DNA from 4 places in the Brevibacillus ginsengisoli genome. Region 2 is predicted to be linked to each of the others. Evidence: riboswitches for the same ligand, from Rfam matches in the RefSeq annotation. Region 2 holds a riboswitch; each other region holds the start of a gene.
What was found. A riboswitch is a leader RNA that binds a small molecule or an ion and turns the genes downstream of it on or off. The one in region 2 is predicted to bind cyclic di-AMP.
Positions count from the first base shown of each region.

Region 1 (4,188 bases), on a different contig from region 2:
ATGTGGAGGGTGGAGTGGCGAGAAACTACCTCGAAAAGCTTCTAATAACCTTTCACTATGATCGCGAACAGGTTAGCTTTGAGCCAGCTTCTCGAGACGAGTCAAGCAATAACGAAGAGTTACAGAATGAAGAGGAGATTTCCAAGGAAACGGTGGTTACCAATGCGCTACAAGTTTCCGGTTATTCGGTAGATTCATCTCAATCAGTCAACTCCAAGTATGCGAGCATTATGGAGAAGTCTGCTCAATATGTCGGAAATTCTTTTGGCTTGATGGCCGGAATCGGATTGGTGGAAGAGGAGAGCCTTGAGGATTTTTCTCGAGGTGGCAAATATACCATCGCGGGCACAGGCACACTGGAACAAGACGGTACCGTCGGGTCGGTGGGAGGTATTCGGGAAAAGGTAGAGACCGCGGCACAAAGTGGAGTTGATTATTTTTTCGTTCCAAAAGACAAGGGGAGTTTTCCCTTTGGGGTAGTAAGCAATCAGGAAGAAGCCGAGCAATATGCGAAGGAGCACAGTCTCCATTTGCAGATCATACCAGTCGAGACACTGGAAGAAGCCTTGTCCTTTCTGAAAAACTTGCCATGAGCAAAAAGGAGATGCAAGTAGATTAATGGAAACAAAGTCCGAACGAATTGGAAAATTTCTATTTTTATTATTGATTGTAGGCGCAATTTGTTCTTGTTTAAGCCTCATCGGCAGTGTCATCGCGGTGTGGGATGAACTCTTTTATTTTGATTATGTAGGATGGATAGACGCATCTTTGGGGGTGTTCAACTTTGTGCTTGGTTGGTTGACGGTTATCCTTTTTCTGTTCTGGATTTATCATGTTCACAAGGATTTTCGCCAAATCGCTTGGAACTATCCCGTTACCCCAGGGGATGCTTTAGCCCGCATCATCGTTCCCCTCTATAATCTTATAGGGTTATGGACCGTTTACTCGGACATGGCAAAATTCCTGACCAAAATGGATGACAAAACAAAGATGTACGGAAAACGCCTCCTAAACCTCATCCCGTTCTATTACATCGGACAGATGATCTATCGGTACTTGAACCAAATGCTGTTAAGAGACGACAATCCTTCAAACAGTTTAATCATGTGGGCGCTAGTTCTCGAAATTTTGGTTTCTCTGATGTATATCTGTATGTTTGTCCTTATCACAGGCGGGTTAAAAGCGGTTCAAGAGCATAAGTTGAGTGAGCAAGCAGCAACGGAAGGTTGATTTCTTCCAGTGGAAAAACCAACCGCAATTGACAACATTATTACGTTTATTCCCAATATATTATCTGTTATCCTTTTTGTCATGACCGAAACTACTTAAAAATCGAGTAGTGCGGGGGAAAGAATTTTTGCAGATTTGGCCGATAGACCGATCTGCTAGGGGTGAATCGCTCACGCAGCGTAGGTTTGTATCCTCAATCCGAATCCGACACCTAACCTCGTAGGTAACAAAAAGGAGTGAGTAGAACCATGAAAAAGCGTTTTTCCAGAAAACCTCTCATGGCCATTGCATTAGGTTTGGCGTTGTCAAGCATCACGACGTCCGCATTCGCCGCTACTTATCAGGTGAAACCTAACGACACATTATCGAATATTGCCCAGAATCAAGGCGTCCCGTTCTATCAATTGCTTTGGGCAAATCCGCAGATCTGCAATCCCGACCTGATCTTCGCGGGGATGACTCTTAATGTACCACAGCAATCGAATAGCCAGCCAGTTAACAATACAGTAGTCAGCCAGCCACAAACAAACCAACAGCCTGTACAACAGCCTGTACAGCAAACACCAGAAGTTGGAACCTATGCTCAACAAGTGTTTACTATCGTGAATCAGGAGCGTGCCAAAGCTGGTCTGAAGCCACTGCAGCTTGACAGCACTCTCTCTAAAGTGGCCAATGATAAAGCGGTTGATATGTCAACGAACCATTATTTCGATCACAACAGCCCCACCTATGGTAGTCCTTTTGACATGATGAAGCAGTATGGCATTTCCTCTAGTTATGCTGGTGAAAATATCGCCATGGGTCAACAAAGCGCCCAACAGGTAATGAATGATTGGATGAACAGTCAAGGACATCGGGAAAATATCTTAAACCCCAACTTTGATACCATTGGAATTGGCTATTACAATGGCTATTGGGTGCAGGAGTTTACCGGAAAAGTTAACTAGAATTAAAGAGGTAATTCAGGAACAAAAGCAACTGTTTCTGAATTACCTCTTTTACTTTACTCTCGATTCTTGTTAGTGGATTCATTTATTCTATCGACTTGTTGCCGGTCATTTAGCACATCAACGCTGCCGAGTATCTCATCAACAGCTTGATGATACCCACCTGATTTCCGAAAGGATTCCCCAATATTTGCAGCAGCTTTCTTGAAAGATGAAAGGTTTAACACATGATCTACGGCTTCACGCAGTTGATTTGCGGTCAAGCTTTGCATTTGTAATTGAATGCCTGCTCCAATATTAGCGACTTGCCCCGCAATTATCGGCTGATCCGCGCTTTGTGGAAGTACAATCAGCGGAACCCCGTAATAGAGGCCTTCACTGGTACTGTTCATTCCACCATGTGTAATAAATAATCTAGTATGTTGCAGTACGTCAGTTTGTGGAACATAATTTTTTACGATGAAGTTTTTAGGGATTTCCCCCAAATCAGAAATTTGGGTTTTATTCCCAATAGACATGACAATCGTATGATCAGTGTTCTCAAACGCCTCAAAACAAAGCTTATAGAAATCGATTGCTTGGTTAAGGACTGTCCCCAGTGAAATGTAAATTAGTTTTTTTCCCTTGATCGTAGTAAAGTCGAAGTTTTCTTGAGTGAATCGTGAAGTGATGGATGGACCTACAAATTTATACGTTTGGTCGAATGCTTCTCCATCAGGTTGGAACTCCCTTGTTGTATAAACGATTGTAAGTGGTGCAGGATTACAAAACACTTCGTAAGGAGAACGGATCTCCACACCATATTTTTCCTTGACCATTTTCGTCAGCCTTTGAAATTCATCTTCTATTGGTTTAACTATTTCTGTAGGAATTTTTTTAGAAAGCTGTTCCAACATTTTATCGAAAGATTCTTTTGTCTGCGCAAAAGAAGTACAAGAGTTGATTGCGGGAAGCTTAAGAATTTGAGCAAGTAAATGTCCACAACCAAACATGGAATCATGGATGATGTAATCAAAATGCTCATCTTTGATCTGTTCAAGAACGCTTGGTATGACGATATCTGCCGTAAGCAAAAGACCGTTGATTCTCTCAAGTAAATAATTTCTTCCACCTGAGATAAAGGCTTTTATAAATTTTTGATCGTCAAATGTTCGTACTGAAGCACCCGTCTTCTCAATACGCTCCCGAAAAGCTTCTATCGAAAAGTACACGACCTCTTCCCCACGCGAAATGAGTTCTTGCACAACTCCAATAGTTGGATTGATATGTCCCTCGGATCCACCGTTAATAAATAAAACACGCGCCATTTCTACCACTCCTTAAGCTTACTGTTCACTAAATTGGGTAAAGTAAGGGGCACTGTCTCATCGCTCGAATCACATAATGGAATCAAGTTTATTATAGTTCAAAACGTCTACACCTTATAATGCGCAATCATTGCGGACAATTCTTCTGCCAAATGGGAGAGTGCCGTTGCGGATGAAGATATCTCTTCCATGGAGGCCAACTGCTGTTCGGAGGCAGCCGCATTCTGATGTGTAGCGCTTGACGTTTCCTCTGCCGACTGTGTAATTTCATCGGTTGATGATGCAAGCTGTTGCGTACCAAGATTGAGTTTCTCGACGGCGGACGATACTTCCTTCACCTTCACGGTCAGGCTATTGATCGCTGCCTGAATTTGAACGAAGGATTGGTTGGCCTGATCTGTTTTCTCCAGTCCGTGTGTCACTTCTTCGGCATTTTGATTTCCAACCTGAATGGCTTGTTCCACCTGATTCTGGATGATTGCGATCAAGTCGCTAATCTGTTGCGCCGACTTCGCTGACTGCTCGGCTAGCTTGCGTACTTCGTCTGCTACAACCGCAAATCCACGACCATGCTCTCCTGCTCTTGCTGCTTCTATGGCTGCGTTTAAGGCCAGCAAATTGGTCTGATTGGCAATATCGGTAATCATGTTGACGATTGTCCCGATCTCTTGGGAGCGATCTCCCAAATTGCTGATCATGTGGTT
Region 1 covers NZ_JBNJQR010000012.1:31,632-35,819, forward strand. The annotation lists gene ACQCN2_RS21210 (S16 family serine protease) at 1-593, shown strand, start outside; gene ACQCN2_RS21215 (hypothetical protein) at 619-1,230, shown strand; cyclic di-AMP (ydaO/yuaA leader) riboswitch at 1,304-1,471, shown strand; gene ACQCN2_RS21220 (CAP domain-containing protein) at 1,479-2,177, shown strand; gene ACQCN2_RS21225 (macrolide family glycosyltransferase) at 2,234-3,484, opposite strand; gene ACQCN2_RS21230 (methyl-accepting chemotaxis protein) at 3,592-4,188, opposite strand, start outside.
Region 1: linked by a shared signal. The riboswitch ahead of ACQCN2_RS21220 (CAP domain-containing protein) and the one ahead of ACQCN2_RS18620 (C40 family peptidase) in region 2 are both predicted to bind cyclic di-AMP.

Region 2 (4,188 bases):
ATTGAAATGGTATTCGGCGATAATCTTTTTACCGGTTTTTTTCATATCATAGGCCGGCGATGGTTTGGAGAAAAGCTTGTTCCCATTTGCGTCGTAGACCGTAACTCGATACATCAATTCTTTGGGAAGCTGATCATCCAATTCTTTCACTTCGATTGGGTCTTTAAAAACACTGTTGCGCATCAATTGATTGAAGCGGACGAGCTTGGCAGCCTCCATTTCTTGCAAAAACTGCTCGTGGCGATCCGTTTTCATTTGCTCGACAATCAGTTGCTTGAAAAAAAGGTTGTAGGTCAGAAGATGAATGCCGATTACAGCGAGAAAGGACAAGAATAGTTTTTTACCTATTCCCATCCTACTGACGCTCCCCGATGAATACGTACCCGGTACCCCATTGTGTTTTAATGAAGATTCGCTCCGATTCCAGCTTCTCCCGCAGGTTTTTAATATGAACGGTTACTGTATTCAGTGAACCATAGCCATATCCCCATACGCGATCATAGATCTGTTCACGGGTGAAGACAATGCCTGGATTCTCCGCCAGAAAAGTAAGCAGTTGGAATTCCTTCGTGGACAGCTCCACCTTTTCGCCTTCCACAAAAACGGAGTAGGTCTCCTTATGAATCTCCAGTCCTTTAAACTTCAGAATGGTAATAGGAGAAGTGGAGGCATCTTTGTCAGGCGCATCGGTAATCGTTACTTTGCGAATCCGATCGTAGCGGCGAAGGTGTGCGCGTACGCGGGCCAACAACTCTTCGGCATCAAACGGTTTGGTGATATAATCGTCCGCGCCGATTTCGAGTCCAACTACTTTATCTACCGCTTTTCCTTTGGCGCTCAAGAATAGAATCGGAATGTCAGATTCACGGCGAATCTGGGCGCACAACTCGTAGCCACTCATGTTGGGCATCATGATGTCTAGGAGGATTAGGTCGGGTTGTAATCCGTTCTTCAACAGAACCAGGGCTTCAGCACCATCTTCAGTTACAGTAACCTGAAAACCTTCACTTTCAAGTATGTCGTGCAGGAGTTCAAGAATCTCCTGTGTATCATCAACAACGAGTATATGTTCTTTCAAAAAAGACTCCCCCATAATCGAGTTTCACTACCTCAAATATAACACGCTTTCCATGAGAACTGGGACGGTAATTTCTTATAGAAGAAACATATAGACAACATTATATATAACCATCTCATGGGAGCAGGTACTAATTATAATCAGAAAAAGTCAGAGGAAAATGTCCTCTGACCTTTGATGTACGTAGAACTTAGTGTTTTTTCTGTGGTGAAGGCTTTTTCGCTGTTTCAGTTATAGAAGCTGCCTGTACGCTCTTTTTCTTGCTTTGAGCCAGCATCTGATTTGAATCTGGTGAATCCTGAAGAGCTGGAAGAGCAATACGCTTCGCACCAACATAACGCTCGGACCAGTAGTAGGGATCAGTCAATTTGGTTTTGACGACGCCAACTCCTGATTCAGAGTGAATGAAGGTGTTGTTTCCAAGGTAGATTCCCACATGAGATACGCTGTGTCCATTTGTTTTGAAGAACACGAGATCACCAGGTAGAAGCTGTGATCTCTCTACAGCCTTGCCCATCTGATACTGCGCAGCTGAAGAATGAGGGATGTCTACGCCCAGCTTCTGAAACACGTATTGTGTAAAACCGGAGCAGTCAAATCCTCGAGTGCTGGTACCCGATGCCTTGTAAGGCACACCGTATAGCTCCTTCACGGTTGAATCAAGTACATTCTCATCAGCATACGCTGAGATTGTACCCATTGATAAGAGTCCAGCAAGAACAAAAGCCCAAACAAACTTACGCAATGAGGCTGCCCCTTCCGTGAGCCTACGAGGTTAGCTGATGGGTTCGGTTGAAAGGTCCCCTAAGCTGTTTTTCGACAGCTATTCACCCCAAAAGATTGGTTCCCCCGTTTCCAAATAAAGGAATTCGGCTTTTTTTGAGTTATTCTTACACAAAGTACAAGTATTCGCCCCCTAAGTAAATTTTTCCTCTTTAAATAATTAACGTTCATAAAATAGACACAATTAGGCGGTCGTGTTGAAGGACGAGCTCTCATCGGTCTCAAGGCGGAGTGAAAAACCAATCGCTCGTCCGTTATTCAAAAAGCTAAGTTGGCCTAGAATAAAGACATGAACGACAGCACCATTACGAATTGGAGGGATGAAGGATGGGGGAGCGTTCGGGGAAAGTGTTTCTCGGATTATCCCTGCTTATCGTCGGAGTACTTTTATTAGTGGACCAACTCGGTTTGGTTAGACATTTGTTTCACCTCCTTATACCGGGGCTCATCATGATTTTTGGAGCGAAAAAAGTAATTTCGGACGAATCTGCAGGCAAAAAATTCTTTGGGTTGTTTATCTTCCTGTTTGGTTTCTTAATGATGATCGGCAAGCTGCATTTGCTCTTTTCTAGCTTGCTTGCGATTGGAGTCATCTACTTTGGGTTCCGCTTGATTCGCCGTGACACACACCGGACGGATGAAGCCGTCGGATATGCTGATCGACAATGGGCCAAAGCGGTTTTGAAAGAGGACGCTCTGGATCGTTGGGAGCGGGAAGTGGACGCGAGAAACAAAGTTTAAAACTTTTTTAAAAAAACATGAATGGAAATACAAGGAGGAATACACAATGGGTATTATCAAAAGACTTCGCGATTTAACAGTAGCTTCTGTCAATGATGTTATGGATTCTCTGGAAGATCCTGCGGTAATGCTAAATCAATATATGAGGGATCTTGAGGCGGAGATTGGACGAGTGGAGGTATCAGTAGCCCGTCAAGTCGCGCTGGAGAAGAAATTCCGCCAACAGCTGGAAGAAGCCAAGGCAACTGTCCAAAAGCGCGATCGACAAGTCATGCTCGCCTTGCAAGAAGGAGAGGACGAGCTGGCAAGACGTGCCTTGATGGACAAGAAACAACAAGAGACCCGCGCTGAAGAATATGAGCAGATGTATATCTCGGCGCGTGAAGCCGCGCAACAGATGAGAGAGAAGCTTGGTGAGTTGAAAGACGAATTCTATAAGATGCGCGCCAAAAAATACACCCTCGTGGCTCGCGCCGAGGTAGCTCGTACACAAAAACACTTAAACAATGTCATTACAGGAATGGGCTGCGAGAGTGCCAGTCGAGGTTTCGCCCGCATGGAAGATAAAGTGATGCGGATGGAAGCCGAGGCTACTATGAGTGGTCAGTGGAAAGCAAGTTCTGTTGGGTTGGATCAATCTTTCCAAAAATTTGAGAAGGATGAGATTGACACTGAATTAGCGGAACTGAAGGCTTCTTTAAAGGCACCCCAAACGGAAAAGCCGAACGAAGTGCTGGAAGGCCAGAAATAATCTGAACAAGTTTCATACTTACAGTAGCCGAAGAATCTGAGGCTCTGGCGGAGCCAGCCATTCGCAACATCTAGTTGCATGGCTGGCGCTTGTGCTTAGAAAAGTGACATCATACTGGAGGTAAACGCTCGTGTCTGACATGATTATATTTTTAAAGCGATTTGTCTCAAATCCGACTCAAGTAGGCAGTATCATTCCAAGCTCCAGATTTTTAAGCTCACTCATGATGAAACCGATATCTTGGGAGCGATCAGGTGTAATCGTTGAGCTTGGACCAGGCACGGGTGTATTTACCCAAGAAATCATGAAAAAGATGAAAACAGATTCTCATTTTTTTGTCATAGAACGTGATCCACTTTTTCAAAAACTGTTGCGAAAACGATTTCCAACCCTTATCATTCGTAACGAAGCGGTTCAACTTTCCAGCTATTTGTCAGAGACACATCTAACGAAATGTGATGCGATTATTTCTGGCTTGCCTTTTGCTGTGTTTCCAGAGGAGACACGCAGAGAACTACTGGATGAAATCGAGCATTCTCTTAATGACGAAGGAGTCTTTGTCACTTTTCAATATTCCTTACAACTAAAAGAAGCGTTGGAGAAACGATTCGCTAAAGTGGAGATCAGCTTTACTTTATTGAACTTTCCGCCAGCATTTGTCTATACGTGTTACAAAAAATAAACGTTGACTTCTAGCACGCTTGTGATGAGCGCGGGGATGAGGGGACCATAGATGAAATTTTCACGCCTAAATAAATTAATCGCGGGGATCCTGATTATCTTCATCGGTTTCGGACTTCTGCTGGATAACCTTAACTTAATTGATTTTAATCCA
Region 2 covers NZ_JBNJQR010000009.1:203,175-207,362, forward strand. The annotation lists gene ACQCN2_RS18610 (sensor histidine kinase) at 1-354, opposite strand, end outside; gene ACQCN2_RS18615 (response regulator transcription factor) at 356-1,078, opposite strand; gene ACQCN2_RS18620 (C40 family peptidase) at 1,269-1,823, opposite strand; cyclic di-AMP (ydaO/yuaA leader) riboswitch at 1,828-1,963, opposite strand; gene ACQCN2_RS18625 (LiaF transmembrane domain-containing protein) at 2,189-2,602, shown strand; gene ACQCN2_RS18630 (PspA/IM30 family protein) at 2,649-3,353, shown strand; gene ACQCN2_RS18635 (class I SAM-dependent methyltransferase) at 3,493-4,035, shown strand; gene liaF (cell wall-active antibiotics response protein LiaF) at 4,087-4,188, shown strand, end outside.

Region 3 (4,188 bases), on a different contig from region 2:
CGGTTTGATGTTATCCTTGTTTTTACCTGGTTTTTGGATTGCGTTGGTTTCCTATCATCAAGATCAACTACCATTCCCTTTGCTTGCCACCGTAACAGTTAATCGTGTAGGGTTACCAATTTCTGCTCCTACTGAGATGTTGCTAATGATCATCCTTGTGGATATTTTCAGAGAAGCAGGCGTTCGATTGCCAACCGCATTAGGGAATACCATTACGGTAGTCGGCGGATTAACTATTGGAGACGCCGCCATTCGCGCAGGTCTGGTTAGCCCATCCATGGTAGTGGTTGCTTCGCTAACTGCGGTAGCAGGATCAACCTTGGTTAGTCAGGCCCTAGTGGGATCCATCAGTGTGTTGCGAATTATTATTTTCTTTTTATGTGCCTCGCTCGGGATGTACGGAGTTTTTGTTTCATTTTTTGGCATTGTTTTATACCTGTCTTCGCTTCAATCCTTCGGTGTTCCCTATCTTGCACCTGTTTCTCCAATTAACTTCAAGGATGTCATTAAATCGATCTTCCGTGTTCCCTGGCCACTCATGAAAAGCAGACCGAGCATTCTTAATCCTCAGGATAAAAGCAGGCAATCGGGGGAAAGCGAATGATTTGGTGCAGAAGAAAGGCAACCCTAATCTTTCTGATCTGTTCCGTTATCCTTACAGGCTGTTGGGATGAAAGAGAGATTGAAGACCAAAGCTATGTGACCTCCATTGGAATCGACTACGAGAAAAATCAATATGCCATTTATGTCCAAGTGCTTGATTTTAGCAATGTAGCCAAACAAGAGGGAGCGAGGTCGAGAGGTGAACCAGGAGTTTGGGTAGGAAAAGCGCTAGGCTCTACGTTAAACTCTGCTTTTAATAATCTGTATCCGACAGCTCAGCAACAGGTATTTTGGGGACATGTCAAAGCGATTGTCTATTCGGAAAGAGCCCTGAAACATCAGCCGAAAGAGATAGTGGAAATCATTAATCGTTACAGGGAGATGAGATACGACATTTGGGCGTACAGTACAAGGGAATCATTGGAGAAAGTGTTCACAGTAATCCCCTTTTTTAAATTAAGTCCGCTTGCTTCCATCCTCCATGAACCTGTTGACACGTATAACCAGCGATCCGTGATTGAGCCTGTTTATCATTACCGGTTTATCAGAGAGTTAATGGAACCCCCCGGCACAACCTTGCTTCCAACTCTGACAATTGATCCAAACAGATGGAAAGAATCACAAAAACCACATAGTCTATTAAGGGTGAATGGTGCTTGCCTGTTCCATCATGGCAAATATAACGGGTATTTAAAGGAACCCAATCTCATTGGACTTCGTTGGGTGTCGAAAAAAACAGAACGTACTTTTGTCCTCGTCAAACTAAATGGAAAAGCGGCGGCAACTGTTGTGATTCTACACCCCAAACCCCAGATTACCTATCGTGTTACCGGAAACAAGCCAACTTTTCAGATTCATGTAAAGGCGAAAGGTGTACTGAATGAATTCTTAACAGATATCCCTCTTCAACAGTTAGAAAAAGAAGTCTCGTCTATCATCCAAAAAGAGATTAGAGATACCTATGAAAAAGGGCTGTCGATTGGCGTAGATGTGTATCACTTAGAGGAGAAGCTGTATCGGGAGGACCCTAATCTTTGGCGAAAAGTTAAAGGAAACAAAGACTCATTTCTTCAAACGGGTTCGTTGGATGAGATAGGAGTCGATGTTTCCGTGGATTTTACGGGTAAGTACAAATACATACATTAAACTGGTCGTTGGATCGGGCGTTTTCCACAATTACCAACATTTTAGCATTTTTTGAACCCTGCTCTTATGTTAAGGTTTAAAAAGTGTTACGAAATAAAATGCCGAAACTTGGAAACAAGTGCGGGGGACGAGACTTCCACCTGGAAGTCAAATAAGGATCATTCGTGGTCCTTTGGGGTGAATTGCGCAAGCAACGGGTTGACTCCTCAATCCGAATCCGACAGCTAACCTCGTAGGCTAAGGAGGAGCTTTAATTGAAAAAACGCAACAAAACCCTCTTGTCATTGACACTAGGGATCTTTCTCGCAGGCATGTCCGGCAATGTGTTCGCCGCAGAAGAAACACATGTAATTGCTCAAGGGGACACATTCTGGACGCTCTCCCAGAAGTATCAGCTTCCTTTGGATGTTATACTTAAGCTTAACAACGAAAAAGACCCGCTTCAGTTGCAGCCGGGTATGGTTGTGAAACTTTCAGCACCTGTGACGAAGCCTGCTGCACAACCTGCATCCAAACCTGCTGCACAACCAGAAACCAAGCCAGTTCATATTGAAAGTGTTGCGCCTAAGAGTGTCGGACCAGTAGTGAAAACAGCAGATGGACAGGAACTCCCTGTCGCGCGCTGCATTCCTGCGAAAGCAACGGCGTATACAGCTGACGCAAGTGAAAATGGCGGTTATGCTGGGCTTGATTACTTTGGAAATCCGTTAAAAGTAGGAAGTATTGCTGTGGACCCTAATGTTATTCCGTTGGGTTCGACTGTTTATGTTACAGGATACAAAACAAACGGATTACCTGCTAGCGGAATGATTGCTCGTGCGGTAGACGTTGGTGGAGCCATAAAAGGTTCCAAGGTCGATATTTTCGTACCGGGTGGACATGCTGATGACTTTGGGATTCAGGATGTAAAAGTATACGTCCTGAAGAAGTAGTTAGCCTGCAAGAGAAAACGGGTTGCTTATCGAAGAGTGAAGAACCTTCGGATAAGCGACCCGTTTTCACGTTTTAGATGAACATAAAAGCCTATGTTAAACTTTTTTCTTAATATTGGAATGTTAAATTACTTTAAATAGGTAAGTAATTTAACATTATTTCCATTCGCGTAAGCCCACCAAGAAAAGATTTCGTCCGCTTGCCCCCTCTCACCGGGGGGTTGAAACACAGTCTCCTTGGAAGTGAGACTTAGCGAAGGAACGGAGAAAGGGATAAGAGTCGCCACCCAACCCCTTTAAGGGGCGCGAAGCGTTTGGCGACTCCCTTTCGTAGTGAGAGAGCGGACTTTCCCCCTTCATTGCGAACTTCCACAGAGCGAAAAGGGACGAAGTCTTTTCTCACACTTTGCGAAGAGCGAACACCGTCAAGAAACTAAGCGACTGTTTAAGTTCGGAGGTAAGCGTCTCAGCTATTGACGGGTCGACACCTTCCTTATAAACAGGATGCTCAACCAGCAATTCAAACCCGTTCTCCAAAGCCAACTGGCACGCTTCCCACGGCATCATGGTATTCTGGATGATCGCTTCGTGATAAAGGCGGCGGTAGCTGTAAGCTCGAGGAGCGGCTGTTGGTCCCAACACGCCGAGGAGAAGAACTCCTCCCGGTTGAAGCAGTCTGCTAAACTCTTGCAGCGTTACGAGAGGAGATTCTGTCCACTCGATCACGTTAACAGCGAGAATCGCCGCAAAGGACGTATCCTCAAACGGCAGGGCGGTAATATCATGCGAATGGAACATTAAGTTCAGATCAGGTGACATCCGTTTTTTCGCCAGCATAATCATTTCATCGGAGAGGTCGACGCCAGTAACCGAGTAACCATCAGCAGCCAATTTCCAGCTTCCATAGCCGTCTCCGCAACCGGCATCCAGTACAGATCCCGCTTGGGGTTGTACCAGCTGACGAAGCATGGGGAGAATCGTCCGTCGACTGCCGTTTTCCCACATTTCCTTACTGCGAGAGTGCCAATTGGCCGCATTGCGATTCCACTGCCAGGCGACACCTGCATTCCATATGATTTCTTGCTCGGACATAGCCATACTCCTTTATCTATCAGGTTTTTGACAGCGCTTTCTTCATCAATTTCTATGTTATCATGTTTTTTCTAATTTTCACACAAGTTATCAAGGAACTGGAAGATGGAGGAAGATGACGGTCTTGAGGCGGAGTGAAAAACCAATCCTTCGACCGTTTGTACCAAATATATCCTCCTGTAAGATAAACCTGTAAGCAAATCGTTACACGAAAACATAGGAAAAGGTGATGGAAAATGAAACAGGCAAAATTGGCCATGGTAGGAGCAGCTTTAGTAGGTTCGGTTCTATTTACACAATCAGCATTCGCCAAAGAGGATCGAGATACAGTGAGCGATAATTATGTGGGTGTGACCAATCAAGTGGTTGTTCAGACTTCTGCGCAACCAAAAGCGGAACCAACTGAGCAAGCAAA
Region 3 covers NZ_JBNJQR010000011.1:175,876-180,063, reverse strand. The annotation lists gene ACQCN2_RS20780 (spore germination protein) at 1-604, shown strand, start outside; gene ACQCN2_RS20775 (Ger(x)C family spore germination protein) at 601-1,749, shown strand; cyclic di-AMP (ydaO/yuaA leader) riboswitch at 1,839-2,003, shown strand; gene ACQCN2_RS20770 (3D domain-containing protein) at 2,004-2,681, shown strand; gene ACQCN2_RS20765 (class I SAM-dependent methyltransferase) at 3,081-3,773, opposite strand; gene ACQCN2_RS20760 (hypothetical protein) at 4,010-4,188, shown strand, end outside.
Region 3: linked by a shared signal. The riboswitch ahead of ACQCN2_RS20770 (3D domain-containing protein) and the one ahead of ACQCN2_RS18620 (C40 family peptidase) in region 2 are both predicted to bind cyclic di-AMP.

Region 4 (4,188 bases), on a different contig from region 2:
GCAATACTTCTTTCATCCTTGGTTCATAGAGAGGAAGTTTGCCTTGTTGCAGGCATTCAATTTTCTGTTTATCTATATCCAGGCATAGGACGTCCCAGCCAAAAAAGGCGAGGCCGACTCCCATCGTCAACCCTACGTACCCTGTTCCCATAATGGATATTTTTGTCATGTAGTTGCCTCATTTCTGTTCTTCTAGCTTTTTCTTTGCCGTCCATTTTCGTACATCCCGCAGCGATACAGGCGAGGTGATGAGTACATAGGCGCCTGCCGCGAATGAAAAGATGAATTTGAATCCGTGACTAAGCAAAGCAACCGCGTATGCGTTCGAAAGCGACATCCCCACTGCCGCCAGCGAAAAGCTCATCACACTCTCGTACGTTCCAATCCCGCCAGGAGTAAAATTAAACGTCTGTCCCGCAATCGTCATGCTGGTCACCCAGACCCCCTGAAGAAAAGACAGCTTGATCTTTAAAGCGTGAGCAACACCAATCACCACAAACGCTTCCAGTAACCAGCTAATTGCGGTCAAGCTCACGATCATGACGCCGCTTGTTCCACTCATCGCTTGCTTCATTAGACGGACATGCTTGTGCAGGAAGCCAGACAACTTCTGTTTGGATAAAAAATAGACAAGGCCGATGACAAGCATGATTCCCAGCACAAATCCAATCATCGCGAACCACGAAACACGAAGCCCGATGACCAAGACCCCGATCCCGGAGAATAGCCCCAGCGTAAGGACATCCAGACTGCGAAGTACAATCACGGAATGAGCCGCTTCGTCCCAACTGGCATGCTTGCCTTGGACCAGATAACCTGCTCGCACAACTTCTCCCACTTTAAACGGAAGAATGTGATTGATGAATAAACTATAAAATAATGCATGCAGACAAACCTTGAAGGATACATGATCATGCAAGTATCGTCGCCAGGCAACGGCCCGCAGAACAAAAGCCATACCATACAAGACCGTCATCAAAAGTAGAGCTATCGGCTGAGCAAGCAGACGCAGCAATTGATTCGCGACTAGCTTGAGATCAAACCACCCCAGGCACAGGTACACAAACGCGGCAAAAATGATCAGGCGAATGCCCCAAATTCCAATCGTTTTTTTGTTCATTCCATATGCAATCCTTTAACCATCATAGTCTTTTGATAGCCATTCATTCTTCCGGAAAAATATAGTACGAACGTCCCATTTCCAGACGAAAAACAGCTCATCCACAAATATAGCAGAACATGATTCAGATAGCAGTAAGAAGCTAACGTGTAATTTTGTCCATTGTAAACGCTTACTCAGCGATTTTAGACACTTGCTGTTTGAATTTCGGGAGTGTAGGATTTCGTATGTAATTATCTTAAATTGAATAGGTGAACGCTTAATCGAATGAACGGGGGAACCAATCTTCTGGGGTGAATCTCATCTGAAGCGATGAGTAGGGCAACTCGAATCTGTCCGAATCCGTCAGCTAACCTCGTAAGCGTGGATCGGGGTGAATACTGTTGACACAAGACCGTACTTAATCCTCCTTGTGTTTTTTGTGTTGTAAATGAGCGATTGAACTATCTTACACAAAGCGGGGATTACACATCATGGTATCGAAGTTAAAACGTTTTCTCATTGGCCGCCCAATGAAATCAACCGCACTGGCTGATGAAAAACTGAGCAAGCTGAAAGCGTTAGCGGTCCTCTCATCTGACGCTTTATCATCGGTCGCCTACGGAACAGAGCAAATCTTGCTCGTTTTGATGGTGGGAGGCTTTACCGCCCTCTGGTATTCCATTCCGATTTCGATTGCCGTACTCGGATTGTTAACTGTTCTCATCCTGTCGTATCGCCAGACGATCTTTACGTACCCCTCTGGAGGCGGAGCGTACATCGTCGCAAAGGAAAATTTGGGTTTGCCTTTTGGATTAGTGGCGGGTGGTTCGCTTTTGGTGGATTATATCCTGACGGTTGCTGTTAGCGCTTCTGCCGGCACCGATGCCATTACCTCAGCTTTTCCGTTTTTACACGAGGACCGTGTTCTGATTGCAGTTGGCATGATTCTTATTCTTACCATTCTGAATTTGCGCGGGATCTCCGAATCAGCCACCATTCTTGCTTATCCAGTTTATCTGTTTGTTTTTGCTATTTTCGTATTAATCATAAGTGGATTCTATCAACTGATGACAGGAACGATTCCTGCTCACCAACCTACCTATGGTGTCTCGATTTCGGGTATCAGCCTATTTATTCTGTTAAAAGCCTTTAGCTCAGGCTGTTCGGCGCTAACAGGGGTGGAAGCAGTATCCAACGCCATTCCCAACTTCAAGGCACCTTCTGAAAAAAATGCGGCCATTACCCTTGCAATGATGGGGGCAATCCTGGGCTGTATGTTTATTGGCATCAGCTTTTTGGCCTACTGGTATGGAATCTCTCCTAACCCGAAAGAAACGGTTGTCTCTCAAATTGCAGCGGCTACGTTTGGACGCGGCGGGATTTATTATGGCATTCAGACGATCACCGCTTTGATTCTGTTCCTAGCCGCCAATACGGCATACTCCGCTTTTCCTTTACTTGCTTTTATGCTGGCGAAGGATAAATTTATGCCGCACATGTTCATGGTACGAGGAGATCGGCTCGGCTTCTCCAACGGGATTATTGTGCTAGGTGTGTTCTCTGCTCTGCTCATCGTGATTTTCAAAGGAGATACGGAGAACCTGATCCCACTGTACGCACTGGGCGTATTTATTCCGTTCACGCTGTCACAGGCTGGGATGATGAAAAGATGGTTCACGCGCAAACCTCGAGGCTGGGCGCTTCCATTTAGCATTAACACGATTGGGATGCTCACTACGCTATCGATTGCCCTTATTTTTACCATTACGAAGTTTTCGCAGGTGTGGATCATCTTTGTGTTTTTGCCAGTGGTTATTCTCGTTTTCCGCAACATTCATCAGCATTATGACGATATTGCCGAAGAGCTGCGAATTGACATTTCTCGGGACAAGCCGATAAGCAAAGACAATGTGGTTGTCATTCCGGTTGCCGGGGTAACCCGTGTGGTCATGGAAACGATCGGCTACGCCAAGTCGATGACGGATAATGTGGTGGCCGTTTATGTAGGCTTTGATGATGAGTCCGTCGACAAAATGGAGAGCAAATGGGCGGAATGGAATCCCGGCATTCGTCTGATCGTCCTTCGCTCCCGCTATCGAAGCATCCTGAAACCGTTAATCAAGTTTATCGATACGGTTGAATGGAAAACAGCGAAGAATGGCCATATTACCATCTTAATGCCGCAGTTTATCACGAAGAAGTGGTGGCACAACTTCCTGCACAATCAGACCAGTTGGCTGATTCGCGCCTACCTGTTCACTCGTAAAAACGTAACCGTAGCAACCGTGCCATATCATTTGCAGAAATAATCAAATGAAAAAGCAACGACCAGCCATCACACGGCTGGTCGTTTTTTAAACTTTCAGGAACCATCTTGGCTTGTCGATCTTTTTCTACTCGGAATAGTCTTGTATGATCTTTTTCAAAGCCGCCTTCACATCGCCCTGAAAAACCCCTCCATGATAGCAAATCAACTGATCAATGTCGTAGTCAAGCATTCGTCGAACGGAGCGTACAGCCTCTTCCATATCCATTGTATATTGAGGATTTGCGATATTCAGAGCTCCTTGCTGCACGACAACAGCGTCCCCAGCGATCAATGTTTTACTTGCTGGAAGGTACAATGAGATATGGCCAGGCATATGACCGGGAGTGTGGACAATCTCAATGCCACCGCACCAAGGAAGTCGTTCACCGGCAGAGACCGTGCGATCAACCGATGCCGGTTCAATGGATTTCACGAAGGACATAAATTGTTCCGCAAAAGGCTTTGCTTCTTCCGGCAACGCATCAAAGCTCGATTCCGCTTGTTCAAGCCGTAAAGACTTTTTTGTCCCATCGATATATGGTTTTTCAAAGTCATATGCAATAATCTCCACTTGCGGGTACAATCGCTTTAAAGCGGCAAGCGAGCCCATATGATCCAAATCGTGATGAGTCACGATCACTTTGGTTAACGAGGCAAGATCGACATTATTCCGTTTGGCGGCTTCCTCAAGATAGGCTTCAAAATTTGGATAACCACAGTCAATCAGAATGGTATCTTGCTCACTTTGAAGAATAACAGGATGAATGACTTGCCTTTG
Region 4 covers NZ_JBNJQR010000007.1:25,731-29,918, forward strand. The annotation lists gene ACQCN2_RS14910 (UDP-glucose dehydrogenase family protein) at 1-169, opposite strand, end outside; gene ACQCN2_RS14915 (lysylphosphatidylglycerol synthase transmembrane domain-containing protein) at 179-1,120, opposite strand; cyclic di-AMP (ydaO/yuaA leader) riboswitch at 1,367-1,499, shown strand; gene ACQCN2_RS14920 (APC family permease) at 1,594-3,411, shown strand; gene ACQCN2_RS14925 (MBL fold metallo-hydrolase) at 3,496-4,188, opposite strand, start outside.
Region 4: linked by a shared signal. The riboswitch ahead of ACQCN2_RS14920 (APC family permease) and the one ahead of ACQCN2_RS18620 (C40 family peptidase) in region 2 are both predicted to bind cyclic di-AMP.